DNA from 2 places in the Streptomyces sp. bgisy159 genome. Region 1 is predicted to be linked to the other one. Evidence: riboswitches for the same ligand, from Rfam matches in the RefSeq annotation. Region 1 holds a riboswitch; the other holds the start of a gene.
What was found. A riboswitch is a leader RNA that binds a small molecule or an ion and turns the genes downstream of it on or off. The one in region 1 is predicted to bind ZMP and ZTP.
Positions count from the first base shown of each region.

Region 2: another riboswitch for ZMP and ZTP. It lies ahead of AC3ET3_RS02240 (glycine hydroxymethyltransferase); the one in region 1 lies ahead of AC3ET3_RS15655 (bifunctional 5,10-methylenetetrahydrofolate dehydrogenase/5,10-methenyltetrahydrofolate cyclohydrolase).

Region 1 is NZ_JBYIQX010000013.1:122,487-131,322, forward strand. Features, by position in the region: gene AC3ET3_RS15640 (S-(hydroxymethyl)mycothiol dehydrogenase) at 1-389, opposite strand, end outside; gene AC3ET3_RS15645 (hypothetical protein) at 602-901, opposite strand; gene AC3ET3_RS15650 (nuclear transport factor 2 family protein) at 1,074-1,442, shown strand; ZMP/ZTP riboswitch at 1,519-1,604, shown strand; gene AC3ET3_RS15655 (bifunctional 5,10-methylenetetrahydrofolate dehydrogenase/5,10-methenyltetrahydrofolate cyclohydrolase) at 1,627-2,472, shown strand; gene AC3ET3_RS15660 (VOC family protein) at 2,880-3,248, opposite strand; gene AC3ET3_RS15665 (YncE family protein) at 3,740-5,005, shown strand; gene AC3ET3_RS15670 (endoglycosylceramidase) at 4,998-6,851, opposite strand; gene AC3ET3_RS15675 (metallophosphoesterase family protein) at 6,967-7,452, opposite strand; gene rfbB (dTDP-glucose 4,6-dehydratase) at 7,490-8,446, opposite strand; gene AC3ET3_RS15685 (hypothetical protein) at 8,497-8,691, opposite strand; gene AC3ET3_RS15690 (DUF6479 family protein) at 8,732-8,836, opposite strand, start outside.
Region 2 is NZ_JBYIQX010000002.1:43,694-52,529, reverse strand. Features, by position in the region: gene pdxR (MocR-like pyridoxine biosynthesis transcription factor PdxR) at 1-97, shown strand, start outside; gene AC3ET3_RS02250 (hypothetical protein) at 332-667, shown strand; gene AC3ET3_RS02245 (glutathionylspermidine synthase family protein) at 683-1,867, shown strand; ZMP/ZTP riboswitch at 2,013-2,101, shown strand; gene AC3ET3_RS02240 (glycine hydroxymethyltransferase) at 2,145-3,593, shown strand; gene AC3ET3_RS02235 (hypothetical protein) at 4,030-4,746, opposite strand; gene trpS (tryptophan--tRNA ligase) at 4,929-5,939, shown strand; gene AC3ET3_RS02225 (2'-5' RNA ligase family protein) at 6,051-6,635, shown strand; gene dprE2 (decaprenylphospho-beta-D-erythro-pentofuranosid-2-ulose 2-reductase) at 6,652-7,407, opposite strand; gene dprE1 (decaprenylphosphoryl-beta-D-ribose oxidase) at 7,472-8,827, opposite strand.

The DNA.
Region 1 (8,836 bases):
CCGAGGGCGGGCGAGAGCTCGGTGCCGTCGGTGAGGGTCATCTTCCGGGCGGCGTTGTGCGTGGCGAAGCAGTACCAGGGGCGGCCGCGCAGACAGGCCCGGCAGTTCCCGCACACCGCACGCCAGTTGAGGACCACGAAGTCGCCGGGCGCCACGTCGGTGACGTTCTCGCCGACCGACTCGACGACGCCCGCCGCCTCGTGGCCGAGCAGGAAGGGGAAGTCGTCGTTGATGCCGCCCTGTTTGTAGTGCAGATCGGTGTGGCAGACGCCGCACGCCTGCACCCGCACCACGGCCTCGCCGGGTCCGGGGTCAGGTACGACGACGGTCTCCACCCGTACCGGTTCGTTCTTGCCCGGTGCGATCACGCCGCGCACTTCCTGCGCCATCAGGCTGCCCCTTCCGTCGCGGATTGCTGTCCCTGCGACGACCCTAGACGCCGCTGATCGCCGAGGGGACCATCACGGCCGTCCGCCTGCGGGGGCGGCCCGGGCCCTGGGCGTATCGCCCCGCGACCTCGTACGGACGGAGGAGCGGAGCGGCGTCGGACGCTGAGAGGGGCCGCCCGGCCGGACGGCCCCTGGGGCGGTGCGGGCGGCGGTCAGGCCTGGACGGCGGGGAGCAGCCCGGTGACGGGGGCGACCAGGTCGGTGACCTGGTGGAGCTCGTTGAGCCGGTTCAGCTCGTTCACCTTGTTCAGCTCGGCCAGCTGGCGGGACACGCGGGGCATGTCGTCCCGGTGCTCGGCGGGGATGTCGCTGACGGCGAGCGAGTCCAGCGTGGCGATCGGGTTGATCTGGCCGGTTTCCGGGGCGCCGGCCGCGTTCGCCATCGGCGCGCCGAGGCCCGTGGCCCCGACGGCGAGACAGGCGGCGGCGACGATGCGTCGAGTGGAGATCATGCCCTCAGCAACGCGCGGAGGCCTGCCGCGGACACGGCCGGGCCGCACCGCTCACCCGTGAGGCGCACAGGCGGCCCTGCGCTTGCCGACCCGGTCGGGGCGGAGGACGCTCGGAGGTGAGGGTCACGCGGCATGTCTCCGCTCGGTCCGCGGCCCTCTCAGGGAGGTCACCATGGGCACCGCGACGGGCTCCAGCTTCGACAGCGAGACGCTGCGCAGGGCTGTGGAGGGAAACACCGGCAACAACCTGCTGTCGCTGTACGCCGACGACGCGGAGCTGCGCATCGTCGACCGCAACAGCCAGCCGAGCCACCCCACAGTGCTGCACGGCCGGGGTGAGATCGCCCGGATGCTCGACGACGTGTACAGCCGCGACATGACGCACCGGATGGAGGGGTGTGTGGTCCAGGGCGACCGGGCCGCCTACAGCGAGTCGTGCGAGTACGCGGACGGCGTCCGGGTCCTGTCGGAGTCGATGATCACACTGCGGGACGGCAAGATCGCCCAGCAGATCATGATCCAGGCGTGGGACGAGGAGTAGCCGAACGAGGAGGGCCGGTCGTCCGGGCCCGGGTCGCCCGTCCGGCGATCCGGGCCTTCTCACGTGCCGCTATCCTGTTCGAGGCCGTGACTGGCGCTGAGGTGGAGCACCACCGGGGAGCGGCCGGACAGACATCCGATGCCGTGCGCCTGGGCGACAAGCTCGACCAGCTCAGGAGTGGATCATGTCTCAGGCCCGGCTCATGGACGGCACCGCGCTCGCCCGCCGCATCGTCGAGGAGACCGCGAAGAAGGCGGCCGACCTCACCGGCCGCACCGGTACGACGCCCTGTCTGGCGACCGTCCTGGTCGGCGAGGACCCCGCGTCCGTCACCTACGTGCGGATGAAGCAGAACCGCTGCCGCAAGGCCGGCATCGGCTCGCGGCACGTGGCGCTGCCCGCCGCCACGACCACCGAGGAACTGGTGGACACGCTGGGCGCGTTGTCCGACGACCCGACCGTGCACGGCATCCTGCTGCAGCACCCGGTGGGCGACCACATCGACGAGCGGGCCGCGTTCGAGGCGATCGCTCCGCACAAGGACGTCGACGGGGTGACCTTCGCGTCGTTCGCGGCGATGAGCTTCGGCCTGCCGGGCTTCGTGTCCTGCACCCCGGGCGGCATCATGCGGCTCCTCGACGAGTACGACGTCGACCCGGCCGGCAAGCGAGCGGTGGTCGTGGGCCGCAGCGCCATCCTCGGCAAGCCGGCGGGCATGCTGCTGCTGGCCCGGGACGCCACCGTGACGTACTGCCACTCCCGCACCCGGGACCTGTCGGCGGCGGTGCGCGAGGCGGACATCGTGGTCGCCGCCGTGGGCCGTCCCGGGCTGATCACGGGCCGCGACCTCAAGCCGGGCGCGGTCGTGCTCGACGCCGGATACAACCCGGGCAACGTCGGCGACGTCGACTTCGACTCGGCCGTCGAACGGGCCTCACTGATCACGCCGGTACCGGGCGGCGTCGGCCCGATGACCATCGCCGTGCTGCTGGAACAGACGGTGCAGGCGGCGGTCCGGCAGCTCGGGTGAGCCGGCGGGCTCCGGCGCGCGGGGTGCGCAGAGGTCGGAGTATGTCGGGCAGACCCGGGGGGCCGGCATCATCCCCGCCCCCCGACCGGCCTCACGCCGGGCCCGGATGCCACCGCCACGCCGCAGCCCGCTCCACACGTCCGTCCCGGCTGTCGCGGGTGGGGGACCGCCGTCTCGACGCACCGCCCCGGTGCGCGGGTGGATCTCCACCGGAGCCAGGGCGGTTCACCACCTCGCCGATTCTCTGCGTGGCGGTCCGACGGCGATACGGTCCGCGTGGCGGGCGCCGGCGACCTGCAGGATCGCGCCCCTTGTCCTGGCCGTGCTGCGGCACGACCCGCGCTTGGCGGCCGACGGCGACGACGTGTCCGTCACCAGCGTCCGGCGCCCGGGTGACGAGAACGGCGTCACTGGGCCGGGATCGGCTGGGTGAGGTTCACCGGATTACCGTCGGGGTCCTGGATGTGGGCGACGCGCTGTCCCCACGGCATGTCGTTGGGGCCACCGCTGACCGAGCCGCCCAAGGCTGTCACCCGGGCCAGCGTCTCATCGACGTCGTCGACACAGATGCTGAGCAGGATTCGCGACGACTCCCGGTCCCCGGGGTTCGCCTTGGCCACCAGCCCGAGGTCGGTGTCGCCGATGCGCAGGCCGAGGTAGAAGACCGGGCCTTCCTCCGGTACCCGGAAGATCTCCTCGGCGTCGAACAGTTGCGTGTAGAAGGCGAGCAGGACGTCGTGGTCGGCGGTCAGGATGACTGGCTGGATGGTGGACATGGCACCCCTGTCGAGAACGGTCGTATCGCCGGGTAGACCGTTCGAGGACGGTGAACTCATCGGCCACCGCGCTGCCGGAAGAACTGCACCCCGCACCGCCGAGACGGTTCAGCTTCGGTGACGACCGCTCGGCCGGCTGCTCGCTGCCGTGGCCTGAAGCGCCGGCGCAGGTCCTTGTGCAGGACCAGGTACGGCAGCCCGGCCCCGGCCGGTCGTTGAAGGCTCAAGTCGGCTCGCGGGGAGACTTGGACTGGTCGCGCTGCGCGATCCTCCACGACAGCCAAGCGCTCGAACCACTCGTGCGGGGCACCCCGCCCATCCGCCCCCGCCATGTCGGTCACGGATCGATTTTGTCGTGTCCGCAGTCTTGTGGCGGAGGGCACCCCTTCCTTACTTTCCAGTAAATCCGCGTGAACGCAGCCGTGTTCAGTGACGGAAGAGCCGTACCGCCTTGCCCCCACACACCATCGCCCGCAGAGGAGGGAGCCCGCATGCCTGCCTTCAGACCCAGGTACCTGCGCTCCGTAGCCGCCGCCCTCGTCCTGACCGCCGCCGTCCCCGCGACCTCGGCCGGCGCCGCGTCCGACTCCGGTGCCGGCTCCGCCGGCGGCCTGCGGGAGGTGATGTTCGTGGGCAACAACTGGGACGGCACCGCGGACGTCATCAAGTCCTCCGGTGACTTCGCCAGGATCGGGCGGATCGACGTCGTCCCCGACAAGGACGCGCGGATGGCGGAGATCAACGCCAACCCGATCCGGTGGATCTACTTCATGGCGATCCGCAACAGCGTCGGCGAGGGCCACGACCAGTTCGTCGACGACATGTACTCCACGCCGGACGGCACCTCGGTGGTGGTGTCCCGGCCCAGCTTCGCCGACGTGGTGTCGATCGACCTGGCCACCGGGGCGGTCAACTGGCGCTTCCCGGTGTCCGGTTACCGCTCCGACCACATGGCGGTCTCACCGGACGGCAAGCGCGTCGCGGTCTCCGCCTCCCTGTCGAACACCGTGCACGTGCTGGACATCGACACCGGCGCGGAGCTGGGCCGCTTCGCCACCGGCGACAAGCCCCACGAGAACATCTTCACCAGGGACGGCAAGTACATCTACAACATGTCGATCGGCGACGTGAACACGGCGACCGACGCCCCCTGGCTGGACTGGACGAAGGGCGACCGGCACATCACCGTCGTCGACGCCACCACCTACCAGCAGGTCAAGGTCATCGACATGCGCTCGCGCCTGGACGCCATCGGGCTCAAGGACTACTCGGACGCGGTGCGCCCGGCCGTGTTCTCCCCCGACGAGTCCAAGCTGTACTTCCAGGTGTCGTTCTTCAACGGCTTCTTCGAGTACGACCTCGCCACGGACCGGATCACCCGGACGAAGACGCTGCCGAAGAACCCGGCCACCGGTGACGACCGCACCACGTTCGTCAACGACTCCCGCCACCACGGGCTGTCGATGAGCCCCGACGGCGCCAAGCTGTGCGTGGCGGGCACCATGGACGACTACGCGACGGTGGTCGACCGGGCCACCCTCCAGGAGGGCCCGCTGGTGACCGCGGCCAAGCCGTACTGGGCCACGGTCAGCGGCGACGGGAAGAGCTGTGTGATCTCCGAGAGCGGCGCCGACCAGGTCACCGCCATCAGCTTCGCCACCGGGCGCAAGACGGTGTCCGTCCCGGTCGGCGACCACCCGCAGCGGGTGCGTGTCGGCCACGTGGCCGCCGACTGGACGAGCCCGTCGGCTAGCTGATCCGCGCGGCCCACGCCGTCAGCTCGGCGCGGGCCGCGGCCAGCAGGTCCGCGGTCGGAGCCGTCGCCCCGTTGGTCACCAGCGCGTAGTGGACCCCCGGTTCCGGCGCGGTGAGCAGCAGGCGGCGGCTTCCCGTGCCGCCGGGCTCGGGCGCCACCGCGACCGGTGCGGCCGGGGTGTAGGACGGCGGGGCGTACACCGTGCCCAGGTCGGAGACGACGGTCGTCGCCGAGGCGGGGAAGGACGCCGGGAGGTGCAGCTCGGTGGGCGCCGCGGTGCCGTCGGAGCGCCAGACCAGCACGCCGTACTGGCCGGAGCCGACCAGCCGGGCCACGCTCGGCAGGGAGCCCGGCACCGGGTTCCAGGTCAGGACCGTGGAACCGTCGCGGGAGCGGTCCTCGTAGGTGAAGGCCAGGGTGGTGCCGGCGGTGGCGCTCGGGTAGAGGCGGTCCAGCAGCCGGGCGTCCTGGCGGAGGGTCACCGCCCCGCTGTCGTCGAGGCGTACGGCGGAGAGGTCCTCGTCGTTCCAGGCGTCCGCGGCGGTCAGGACCTTGTCCGGGTTGCCGTTCATCGGCTCCTGGTGGCGGCCGTGGTAGATGTCCCACTGCCACTGCTGGCCGGACAGGACCGGACCCGAGGCGGCCGGGTCGGACCACCAGGCGGCGCCCTTCACGCGGGAGTCGAGGCCCTGGTACATGGCCTTCAGGACGGTGGGGGCCTTGCCCGCGACCGTACCGGAGAGCGGGTGCCCGAACTCGCTGACGACGGCCGCGGTCCCGGCCGCCGCCGCGCGGTCGCGGACGGCGCCGAGGTCACCGGCGTACTGGCCGTCGGAGGCGTTGCCCCACATCAGGATCCCGGAAATGGCCTTCTGGTCGTAGAAGTGGGTGTTCAGGACGTAGCGCGGGCCGAGCCGGCCGGCGTCGAGCAGGCCGCCCTCGTGCCGCTGGAAGGAGATGTTGGAGTTCCAGAAGAGGTTCGGCTCGGCCAGGACGGGCTTGTCCTGCCAGCCGGCCGCGTCCATGCGGGCACGGAAGGCGGTGTAGAAGGGCCAGAGCAGGTCGCGCTCCCACACCCGGCTGCTCTGGCCGGGGTCGTAGGTGCCCGCGAACGGCTCGTTGTACGGGTCGAAGCCGACGATGTGGGCGAACTGCCCTTCGGTCAGGTGCTCGCGGATGTACGTCATGGTCCGCTGGGCGGTGGTGAGGAAGGCGTCCCGGAGGCCGTGCCGGTTGTGCCAGAAGTCGTACTGGGCGGCCTTCACGGCACCGTTCTGGGTGATGTTCTGGCCCCAGAAGAAGCAGATGCCGCAGGATTCGTCCGGGTAGCCGCCCAGGTCGACCGCCCATCGGGGAGCGCCGTCGCCCGTGTACCAGCTGTCCGGGTCGAACAGGTGACGGGAGTACAGGTCCTGGTGGAAATCGGGGTAGACCCGGAGACCGGCGTCGAGGAAGGCGCGCATCTGGTCGGTGGCGGCGGCCAGGTAGGCGGTGTCGACCCGGCCCCGCACCGGTTCGGCGTAGGCCCAGGAGAGCAGGAAGCGCACCGAGTTGCCGCCGCCGAGGGCGCGCAGCGCCCTGGCCGACGTGCGGGCGTCGGTGACGGAGGCGAAGGGCAGGCCGCCGTTCTCGGCCAGCTTGGCCTCGCCGGAGACGTCGTAGCCGCGCAGCACGACCTCGCGGCCGGTGGCGTCGGTGAAGCGGCCGTTCGACACGGTGAGCGCCGTGCCGTCGAACCAGAGGGAGTCGGGTGGGGTGGCGGCGGTGGCGGGCGGGGAGCCCGCCACCGTCAGGAATCCGCTGAGGACGACCAGAACAACGAGCAGACGGGCTCGAGTATGCGGCATGTCCCCCACCGTCCGGCGAGGTGCGTACCACGTCAATAGCTTCTGACCCATCAGTAAGTTGACTGATGGTCAGATAGACCGTGGTGTGATGCCGGCGGACGGGGCGGGCGCTGCTTCAGCGCGGCGGGAGCCGGTGCAGGGTCACGTCGGCGAGACGGCCGCCGGCCAGCTCCGCGGTCATGTAGGTGCAGTGGGGCTGCCGGCGCCGGTCGGTCGGCGACCCCGGGTTCAGCAGGCGCAGGCCCGTCGACGTGGTGGTGTCCCACGGGATGTGGCTGTGCCCGAAGACCAGGACGTCCAGGTCGGGGAAGCGGGCCGCGCAGCGCTCCTCGCGGCCCCGGGCGGGTCCGGTCTCGTGCACGACACCGAGGCGCAGGCCGGCCAGCTCGGCGTGCGCCACCTCCGGGAGCCGGGCCCGCAGCTCGGGCCCGTCGTTGTTGCCGTACACCGCGACGAGCCGTCGGCAGCGCCGCTCCAGCAGGTCGAGGGTGGCCGTGTCGACCCAGTCCCCGGCATGCACCACGACATCCGCCTGCGGGAGTTCGGCCGGCAGCGGCGCGGGCAGCTCCCGGGCGCGCCGGGGCAGGTGGGTGTCGGACATCAGCAGCAGACGTACCACGCGGGTCTCCCTCCTTCCGTCAGCGGTGCCGCTTCAGCGGCTCCCACCAGTCCCGGCGGTCCCGGTACCAGGCCACGGTGTCGGCGAGGCCGGTCGCGAAGTCGCGGCGCGGGCGGTAGCCCAGTTCCGTGCGGGCCTTGGTCCAGTCGAGGCTGTAGCGCCGGTCGTGGCCCTTGCGGTCGGCGACGTGGGCCACCCGGTCCCAGCCGGCTCCGCAGGCCTCAAGGAGCAGACCGGTCAGTTCCTTGTTGGTGAGTTCGGTGCCGCCGCCCAGGTGGTAGACCTCGCCCGGGCGGCCGCGGGTGCGGACCAGGTCGACGCCCCGGCAGTGGTCGTCGACGTGGAGCCAGTCGCGGACGTTGCCGCCGTCGCCGTAGAGCGGGACCCGTTCCCCGTCGAGGAGGTTGGTCACGAACAGCGGGACCAGCTTCTCGGGGAACTGGCGCGGGCCGTAGTTGTTGGAGCAGCGGGTGATCCGCACGTCGAGGCCGTGGGTGCGGTGGTAGGACAGGGCGATCAGGTCGGCCGACGCCTTCGACGCGGCGTACGGGGACGTCGGCCGCAGCGGCTGGTCCTCGGTCCAGGAGCCGTGCGGCGTGGATCCGTAGACCTCGTCGGTGGAGACCTGCACGAACGGGCCGGTGCCGTGCCGCAGCGCGGCGTCCAGCAGTGTCTGCGTACCGAGCACGTTGGTGCGCACGAAGGCGGCGGAGCCCTCGATCGAGCGGTCCACGTGGGACTCGGCGGCGAAGTGGACGACCTGGTCGGCGTCGGCGGTCAGCCTGCCGACGAGGCCGGCGTCACAGATGTCGCCGTGCACGAAGTCCAGCCGCGGATGGCCGGCCGGCAGGTTGGCCGGGGAGCCCGCGTAGGTCAGGGCGTCCAGCACGGTGACGTCCGCGACGTCCGCGGCGAGCAGGTGGCGGACGTAGGCGGAGCCGATGAAGCCGGCGCCTCCGGTGACGAGAAGGTTCATGGCCTGATCTCTACCTCGCCGGGGGCGCCGCGGGCCAGTGGGGGCCGGGATCAGTCCTCACCGCGGACGATGGTGCCCTCCACGCCCCGTCGCGTCCCCTGAGCCGGGTCCGGGCCGATCACGGCGGGTATCCAGGTGCGCAGCGCCCGGTCGGCGCGGCGCAGACGACGGGCGCGTGCCCAGCCGGTCTCGGGCCGGCGGGCGGCGGCGGGCTTCTCCTCGGCGTGCGCGGTCACGACGTTCATCACCTTCCTGCGGTGCGAGCGGCACCGTTCTCCGTGCGTGTCAGCGGACACCCGGCCCGCCGCTGCCGAAGGAGCCCCCGGTGCCGTCCTCCCAGCGCGGCCGGCGCTGTTCGCGGCTGTCCCGGCCCCCGGTGGGCCGCAGCTC
Region 2 (8,836 bases), on a different contig from region 1:
GACCGAGCCGGCGGACGCCGTGGTGGTCGGCTACGGGGCGCCCTCGGACCGGGCCTGGCCGGGCGCGCTGGAGGCGTTGTGCCGCGTACTGCCGTGACGGATCTGGCGGCGGGGGCGGGGGCCGCTCGTACGGGGAGTACCGGCGATCTCTAGGCTGACCTCGGACAGTACCCACGCGCACCGCCGCACAACGCCGCACAACGCCGCGCGAAGACGGCGCGAGCACGGCGCGGGGGAACGCGACAACAGCGCGACGATGCGACGACAGCGCGACGACGGCGCGAGGACAGCGCGCGGGGCAGCCCCCGCGGGACAACGGGGAGACGGGGACATGGCGGAACAGGCACGCAGGCGTTTCAGGTCCGGCACGGTCGTACTCGGCGGCGTGGGGCTGCTCGCGACCGCCCTCACTGCCTGCTCCTCGGCCCCCGACAAGCGCTGCGTCGACCGCAACAGCTACCAGGTCGGCCGCGGTTACAAGGTGACCTCCGACCGGAACTGCAAGACCGGCACCGACAGCTGGTACTACGGCGGCAAGAAGGACGACGGCTGGGTCTGGGGCGGCTCCTTCACCAAGCCCGGCAAGGGCTCCGGCAGTTCGTCGAGCGGCGGCAGCGGAGTCGACCGCGACGGATTCGGCGGCGGCTCCGGCAGCTACGGCGGCTGAGCCGGAGACCCGCGCATGGAACGCCGCACCGTACGACCGCGCCCCGGCTGGCAGCGGACCGTCGAGGAACAGGGCCTGATCTACCCGCTCACCCGCCACCCCGACGGCAACCTGCGCCCCTACTGGGACGAGAGCGCGTACTACGTCTTCTCCCTCGACGAGGTCGAGGCGCTGGAGGAGACCGTCGAGGAACTGCACCGCATGTGCCTCGCCGCCGCCGACCACATCGTCACCACCGGCCGCTTCGCCGACCTCGGCATCACCGACCCGCGCGTCGCCGCAGCGGTCGCCGAGGCCTGGCACCGGCGCGCCGAACTCCCGTCCGTGTACGGCCGATTCGACCTGCGCTACGACGGCACCGGCCCCGCCAAACTGCTGGAGTACAACGCCGACACCCCCACCTCCCTGGTGGAGGCCGCGAGCCCCCAGTGGTTCTGGATGGAGGAACGCTTCCCGGGCGCCGACCAGTGGAACTCCCTCCACGAACGCCTCGTCGCCGCCTGGAAGCGGCAGGCCCCCCTCCTCCCGCCCGGCAGCCCGCTCTACTTCGCGCACTCCGCCGCGGACGAACTCGGCGAGGACCTGATGACGGTCGCCTACCTCAAGGAGACCGCCGAGCAGGCCGGCCTGGACACCGACTGGATCTCCATGGAGGAGATCGGCTGGGACCCCCTCGCGGAACGGTTCGTCGACAACCGGCTCCGCTTCATCCGCAGCTGCTTCAAGCTCTACCCCTGGGAGTGGATGACCCAGGACCGGTTCGCCGACCACGTCCTCGACACCCTGGACAACGGCGGCGGCACCGGCAGCACCCTGTGGATCGAGCCCGCCTGGAAGATGCTGCTCAGCAACAAGGCCCTGCTCGCCGTCCTCTGGGAACTCCACCCCGGCCACCCCAACCTGCTGCCGGCCCACCTCGACGGCCCCCGCGAGCTCGCCGCCACCGGCGGCTACGTCGCCAAGCCGCTGCTGGGCCGGGAGGGCGCCGGTGTCACCGTCCACCCGCCGGGTGCCGACCCGGTCGTCCGCGACGAAGCCTGCTGCTACCAGGGACTCGCTCCCCTCCCCGCCTTCGACGGCAACCACGTCGTCCTCGGCGCCTGGGTCGTCGGCGACGAGTCCGCCGGCCTCGGCATCCGCGAATCCGCCGGCCTGATCACCGACGAGTACGCCCGCTTCCTCCCGCACGTGATCCTCTAGCGGTGAGGGACCAGGGGTCAGGGACCAGGGGCCCGGGGCCCGGGGGGCTGCTCGCGGCAGCGTCCAGGACCTGTCGCGCCCCGGTCGCTCGGTCGCCCGCATGGTGGACCGGCGGCCCTGGCCACCGGGGGCGACGGGTAGGCTGACGACGGGCCGTGACTGGCGCGCTGGGATGGGACGGACCATCGGGGAGCGGCCCTGAGTGATCAAGTGCCGTGCGCCTGGGCCAGCCGAGCATCGTGACCGACACCCGCCACGCCACCCGGAGGCCGACGACATGCCAGACCAGCACCCGTCCACCGAGTCCACCGCCTTCCGCGCCGCCCTGGACGTGATCCGCGCCGTCGAGCCGCGGGTCGCCGACGCCATCGGCCAGGAGGTCGCCGACCAGCGCGAGATGCTCAAGCTGATCGCCTCCGAGAACTACGCCTCCCCGGCCACGCTCCTGGCCATGGGCAACTGGTTCAGCGACAAGTACGCCGAGGGCACCGTCGGCCGCCGCTTCTACGCCGGCTGCCGCAACGTCGACACCGTCGAGTCCCTCGCCGCCGAGCACGCCCGCGAACTCTTCGGCGCCCGCCACGCCTACGTCCAGCCGCACTCCGGCATCGACGCCAACCTGGTCGCCTTCTGGGCCGTCCTCGCCGACCGCGTCGAGGCGCCCTTCCTCCAGAAGACCGGCGTCCGCCAGATCAACGACCTCTCCGAGGCCGACTGGGCCGAGCTGCGCCGAGCCTTCGGCAACCAGCGCATGCTCGGCATGTCCCTGGACGCCGGCGGCCACCTCACCCACGGCTTCCGCCCGAACATCTCCGGCAAGATGTTCGACCAGCGCTCCTACGGCACCGACCCGGCCACCGGCCTCATCGACTACGAGGCACTGCGCGCCCAGGCCCGCGAGTTCAAGCCGCTCATCATCGTCGCCGGCTACTCCGCGTACCCCCGGCTGGTGAACTTCCGGATCATGCGGGAGATCGCCGACGAGGTCGGCGCCACGCTGATGGTCGACATGGCGCACTTCGCCGGCCTGGTCGCGGGCAAGGTCCTCACCGGCGACTTCGACCCGGTCCCGCACGCCCAGATCGTCACCACCACCACCCACAAGTCGCTGCGCGGCCCGCGCGGCGGCATGGTCCTGTGCGACGACTCCCTCAAGGACCAGGTCGACCGCGGCTGCCCGATGGTCCTCGGCGGCCCGCTGCCGCACGTCATGGCCGCCAAGGCGGTCGCTCTGGCCGAGGCGCGGCAGGAGTCCTTCCGCGACTACGCCCAGCGCATCGTCGACAACTCCCGCGCCCTCGCCGAGGGGCTCACGCGCCGGGGCGCCACCCTGGTGACCGGCGGCACCGACAACCACCTCAACCTGATCGACGTGGCCACGTCCTACGGTCTCACCGGCCGCCAGGCCGAGGCCGCGCTGCTGGAATCCGGCATCGTCACCAACCGCAACGCCATCCCCGCCGACCCCAACGGCGCCTGGTACACCTCCGGCATCCGCGTCGGCACGCCCGCGCTGACGACGCGCGGCCTGGGCACGGCGGAGATGGACGAGGTGGCCGGCCTGATCGACCGCGTCCTCACCACCACCGAGGCGGGCACCACGGCCAAGGGCACCCCGTCCAAGGCCGCCCACGTCCTCGACCCCAAGATCGCGGACGAGATCTCCCGCCGGGCCACCGACCTCGTCGCCGGTTTCCCGCTGTACCCGGAGATCGACCTGGGCTGACCCCGGGCCCGGGCGGACCCCGGCGGACCGGCCGGGGTCACGACGGCGGCCGGTCTGTAGGCCGCACGGGCCGCCCCGGGTCGGCCGTGCCGGACGGGACGCGCCGGAAGCCCACGGGCCGGACGCGCCGGTCGGAGCGCCGGCCGGAGGTGCCGGTCAGAGCACTGGCCGGACGTGCCGGTCAGAGCCCGGACCGGGGCCGAGTCAGAACTCCGGACCGGGCACCCGGGGCAGAGCCCTGGGCCGGACACCGGGCCAAGCTCCGGGTCACCGGCCCCGGCCTCCGGCCCCGGTCACCAACCCTGGCCACCGATCCCGGTCACCGGCCCCGGTCACCAACCCTGGCCACCGATCCCGGATACCGATCCCGGCCCCGGACCCTGGCCACCGATCCCGGCCACCGATCCCGGCCACCGATCCGGGTCACCGGCCCGGATCAGAGGTCGATCAGCTCCTGTCGCGGTTCACCGTGCGGCGGTCCCGAGTCCCGCAGGAGTGCCGCACGGCGGATCAGCGCCGTGCCCGCGGCGCCGAGCAGCACACCCACCGCCAGCCCGGGCACGGCCCACCGCAGCGCGCCCGTGCGCCCGGACCCGGTCTGCGCCGTCGGCCGCGCCCGCTCCGCGCCCAGCAGCCCCGACCGCTCCAGCCGGTCGAAGGCCGCACGGGACGCCCGGTGCCAGCGGATGTCGTCGTCCGCCACCTCCGGCGCGGGATCCGACCGCACCCACGGGGTGCCGTCCTCGGCCAGGAACACCTGGTCCTGCCGCTCCAGCGCCACGTCACCACCCGGCGGCCGGCTGGTCCGCGGCCACCCCCCGACCCCGGTCAGCCCCCACACCACCGTCGCCCGGACCGCGGGGTAGCGACCCTCGTCCCACGCCCGTGACACCGGCGTCGTCCCCGTGTACGTGGGCTGCAGCAGCTGCCACAGCCGCGTGAAATCCGGTTCGCCGGACCGCAGGGTCGTCGTCCGGCCCGTGTCACCCCGCGTCACCACCGCCACATCGGGGGCGTCCGGCTGGGGCGGCCGTGCGACCGCCTCGCCCGCAGGCAGCCCCAGCAGCGCCGAGCCGGCCACCAGCGCCACCACCGTGCCCGGCACGAGCCCCCTGCCCCGCGCCCGCACCGGCCCCCGTCGTCTCCCGCTCATACCCGTTCCTCCCCTGGACCCCCCGGCACCCGCCATGCTCTTGTTACACCGCCGGGGGCGGATCGGTTCCCGCCTGTTTCCGGCCAGTTCCGGATCGGCCGCCGCGACCTGAGAGAATGAGGACCATGGCCTCTGACCGCCCACCCGTCGCCCACCACCACCCTCAGGGGAATGGCTCCGCCATGCAGCGTCGTCCGAGAGTGCTCTCCGGAATCCAGCCCACCGCAGGCTCCTTCCACCTCGGCAACTACCTCGGCGCCGTCCGTCAGTGGGTGGCGCTGCAGGAGACCCACGACGCGTTCTACATGGTCGTCGACCTGCACGCGATCACGGTCCCGCAGGACCCGAAGGAGCTGCGCGCCAACACCCGGCTGGCCGCGGCCCAGCTGCTCGCGGCCGGCCTCGACCCCGAGCGCTGCACCCTCTTCGTCCAGAGCCATGTGCCCGAGCACGCCCAGCTCGGCTGGGTGATGAACTGCCTCACCGGCTTCGGCGAGGCGTCCCGCATGACCCAGTTCAAGGACAAGTCCGCCAGGCAGGGCGCCGACCGGGCCTCCGTCGGCCTGTTCACGTACCCGATCCTGCAGGTCGCGGACATCCTGCTGTACCAGGCGCACGAGGTACCGGTCGGCGAGGACCAGCGCCAGCACATCGAGCTGACCCGCGACCTCGCCGAGCGGTTCAACGGCCGGTTCGGCGAGACCTTCACGATCCCGAAGCCGTACATCCTCAGGGAGACGGCGAAGATCTACGACCTCCAGGACCCGGCGATCAAGATGAGCAAGTCGGCATCCACGCCGAAGGGTCTCATCAACCTCCTGGACGAGCCGAAGACGACGGCCAAGAAGGTCAAGAGCGCGGTCACCGACACCGACACGGTCATCCGCTACGACGTCGAGCACAAACCCGGCATCTCCAACCTGCTCACCATCCACTCCACGCTCACCGGCAAGTCGATCGCCGAGCTGGAGCGGGAGTACGAGGGCAAGATGTACGGCGCGCTCAAGACCGACCTGGCTCAGATCATGGTCGACTTCGTGACGCCGTTCCGCGAGCGCACCCAGCAGTACCTGGACGACCCCGAGACGCTCGACTCGATCCTCGCCAAGGGCGCGGAGAAGGCGCGCGCCGTCGCCGCGGAGACGCTCGCGCAGGCGTACGACCGGGTCGGTTTCCTGCCCGCGAAGCACTGAGCCGTAGAGCACACGGCCACCGCCGCCCAACACGGCGGCGGTGGCCGTACAGTCGATAACTGACACCACCCGGCAGTGCCCCTGCCGGGCAGCCCGAGACAGGGAGACGACGTGGGGACCGTAACGATCGGCGTGTCGATCGCGGTCCCGGAGCCTCACGGCAGCCTGCTCCAGGAGCGGCGCGCGGGCTTCGGCGACGCCGCGGCTCACGGCATCCCGACGCATGTCACGCTGCTGCCGCCGACCGAGGTCGACCGGAGCGGCCTGCCGGCCGTCGAGGCGCATCTGACCCGGGTCGCCGGTGCCGGGCGGCCCTTCCCGATGCGGCTGAGCGGCACCGGCACCTTCCGGCCGCTGTCCCCGGTGGTCTTCGTGCGGGTCGTCGAGGGCGGCGAGGAGTGCGCCCGGCTGCAGCAGCAGATCCGCGACGCCTCCGGTCCCGTGGCCCGCGACCTGCTGTTCCCCTACCACCCGCACGTCACCGTGGCGCACGGCATCGACGACGCCGCCATGGACCGGGCCCACGCGGAACTCGCCGACTACGAGGCCGACTGGTCCTGCACCGGCTTCGCCCTCTACGAGCAGGGCCCCGACGGCGTCTGGCGCAAGCTGCGCGAGTACGCCTTCGGCGGTTCGGTCGTGCCGCCGCAGGCGTCCGCGCCGGTCGAGCGGCAGGACACCCTGCCCGCCCACTGAGCCCCCGCCGGACCACTCACAGCGGCAGCCGGCGGAACACCCCGCGCGGCAGGTGCCGCAGCGCGGACATCACCACGCGCAGCACCCCCGGCACCCACACCGTCTCCGAGCGGCGCCGCAGCCCCAGCTCGATCGCCGTCGCCACCGCCTCGGGCGTCGTCGCGAGCGGCGCCTCGGGCAGCCCGGCGGTCATCCGCGACCGCACGAACCCGGGCCGTACGACCATGACGTGCACGCCTGTGCCCTGCAGAGCGTCGCCGAGGCCCTGGGCGAAGGCGTCCAGGCCGGCCTTGCTGGAGCCGTAGATGAAGTTCGCCCGGCGGGCCCGCTCACCGGCGACGGAGGACAGGACGACCAGGGAGCCGTGGCCCTGCGCCTGGAGCGCGCGGGCGCACACCAGACCGGCCGAGACCGCCCCGGTGTAGTTGGTCTGCGCCACGCGCGCGGCGGCGACCGGCTCACGCTCGTCGTGCGCCTGGTCGCCGAGGACGCCGAACGCCAGCAGCACCAGATCGATGTCGCCCTCGGCGAAGACCTTGCCGAGCGCCGCCTCGTGCGCCGCGGGGTCGAGCGCGTCGAAGCCGACGGTGTGCACGTCGGCGCCGAGCGCGCGCAGTTCGTCGGCGGCCTCGTCCCGGGCGGGGGAGGGGCGGCCGGCCAGCCACACCGTGCGCGTGCGGCGCGCGATCAGCAGGCGCGCCGTGGCCAGGGCGATCTCCGACGTACCGCCTAGGACGAGCAGGGACTGGGGGAGACCGAAGGCGTCCTTCACTGCAGCTCCTTACGAGTGAACCGGGTGGGCGGGACCGTTCGCCCTGGACCTGCCGCCCGGGCCGCTACAGCCCCAGCCGGCGGGCCAGGTCGGAGACGAACACCCCGCGCGGGTCGAGCTCGGCGCGCAGGGCGCGGAACTCCTCCAGGCGCGGGTACATCGCGGCGAGCAGGTCCGGCCGCAGCCGGGAGTCCTTGGCCAGGTAGACCCGGCCGCCGGCTCCGGCCACCTCCTCGTCCAGCTCGTCGAGCAGGGCCCCGAGGCCGGGCAGGCCGGCCGGGATGTCCAGGGCGAGCGTCCAGCCGGGGCGCGGGAAGGACAGCCAGCCGGGATCGGCGTCGCCGAACCGCTTGAGCACGGCCAGGAAGGACGGGCAGCGGTGGACGGCGATCCGGGCCACGATCCGGCGCAGCGCCTCCTCCTGGCCGTACCCGACGACGAACTGGTACTGCACGAAGCCGCCCCGGCCGTAGACCCGGTTCCAATGCGGCACGCCGTCCAGGGGGTGGAAGAACGCGGAGATCCGCTGCAGCTCGCCGGTCCGCGCCCGGGGCGCCCCGCGGTACCAGAGGTCGTTGAAGAGGCCAACGGTGCGGCGGGTGAGCAGGCCGTCCGGCAGGAAGGCCGGGGCCGCGGGCAGCCGGCCGGGACGGAACGCCAGCGGGTCACGGCGCGCGCGCATACCCGCGGGCAGGGCGGCCAGGGGCGCGTGGTCCCCCCGGGTGAGCACCGCGCGCCCGGTGGCCGCCCCGCGCGCGAGGAGGTCGATCCAGGCCACCGAGTAGCGGTAGCGGTCGTCCGTGGCGGTCAGCCGGGCCATCAGGTCGTCCAGATCGGCGGCACGCTCGGTGTCGACCGACATCAGGGACGTCTCGACCGGCTGCAGCTCGACCGTCGCGGTGAGGATCACCCCCGTCAGGCCCATCCCGCCCGCCGTCGCGTCGAACAGGGGGGTGCCCGCGCGGACGGTACGGATGGTGCCGTCCGCCGTCAGCAGCTCCATGGAGCGCACATGACGGGCGAAGGAGCCGGAGACGTGGTGGTTCTTGCCGTGGATGTCCGCGCCGATCGCACCGCCGACGGTGACGTAGCGGGTGCCGGGGGTCACCGGCACGAACCAGCCGAGCGGCAGCAGCACCTCCATCAGGCGGTGCAGGGAGACGCCCGCGCCGCACAGGACCGACCCGTCGTCGGCGTCGATGGCGTGGATCCGGTCCAGGCCGGTCATGTCCAGCACGTCGCCGCCCGCGTTCTGCGCCGCGTCCCCGTAGGCCCGGCCCAGGCCCCTCGGGATGCTCCCGCGGGCCCCGCAGTCCCGGACGGCCGCCACGGCCTCCTCGTACGTCCTGGGGCGGACCAGACGGGCGACGGACGGGGCGGTGCGGCCCCAACCGGTGACGGAAGCGGTCTCGGCAGACATGCCGGTGAC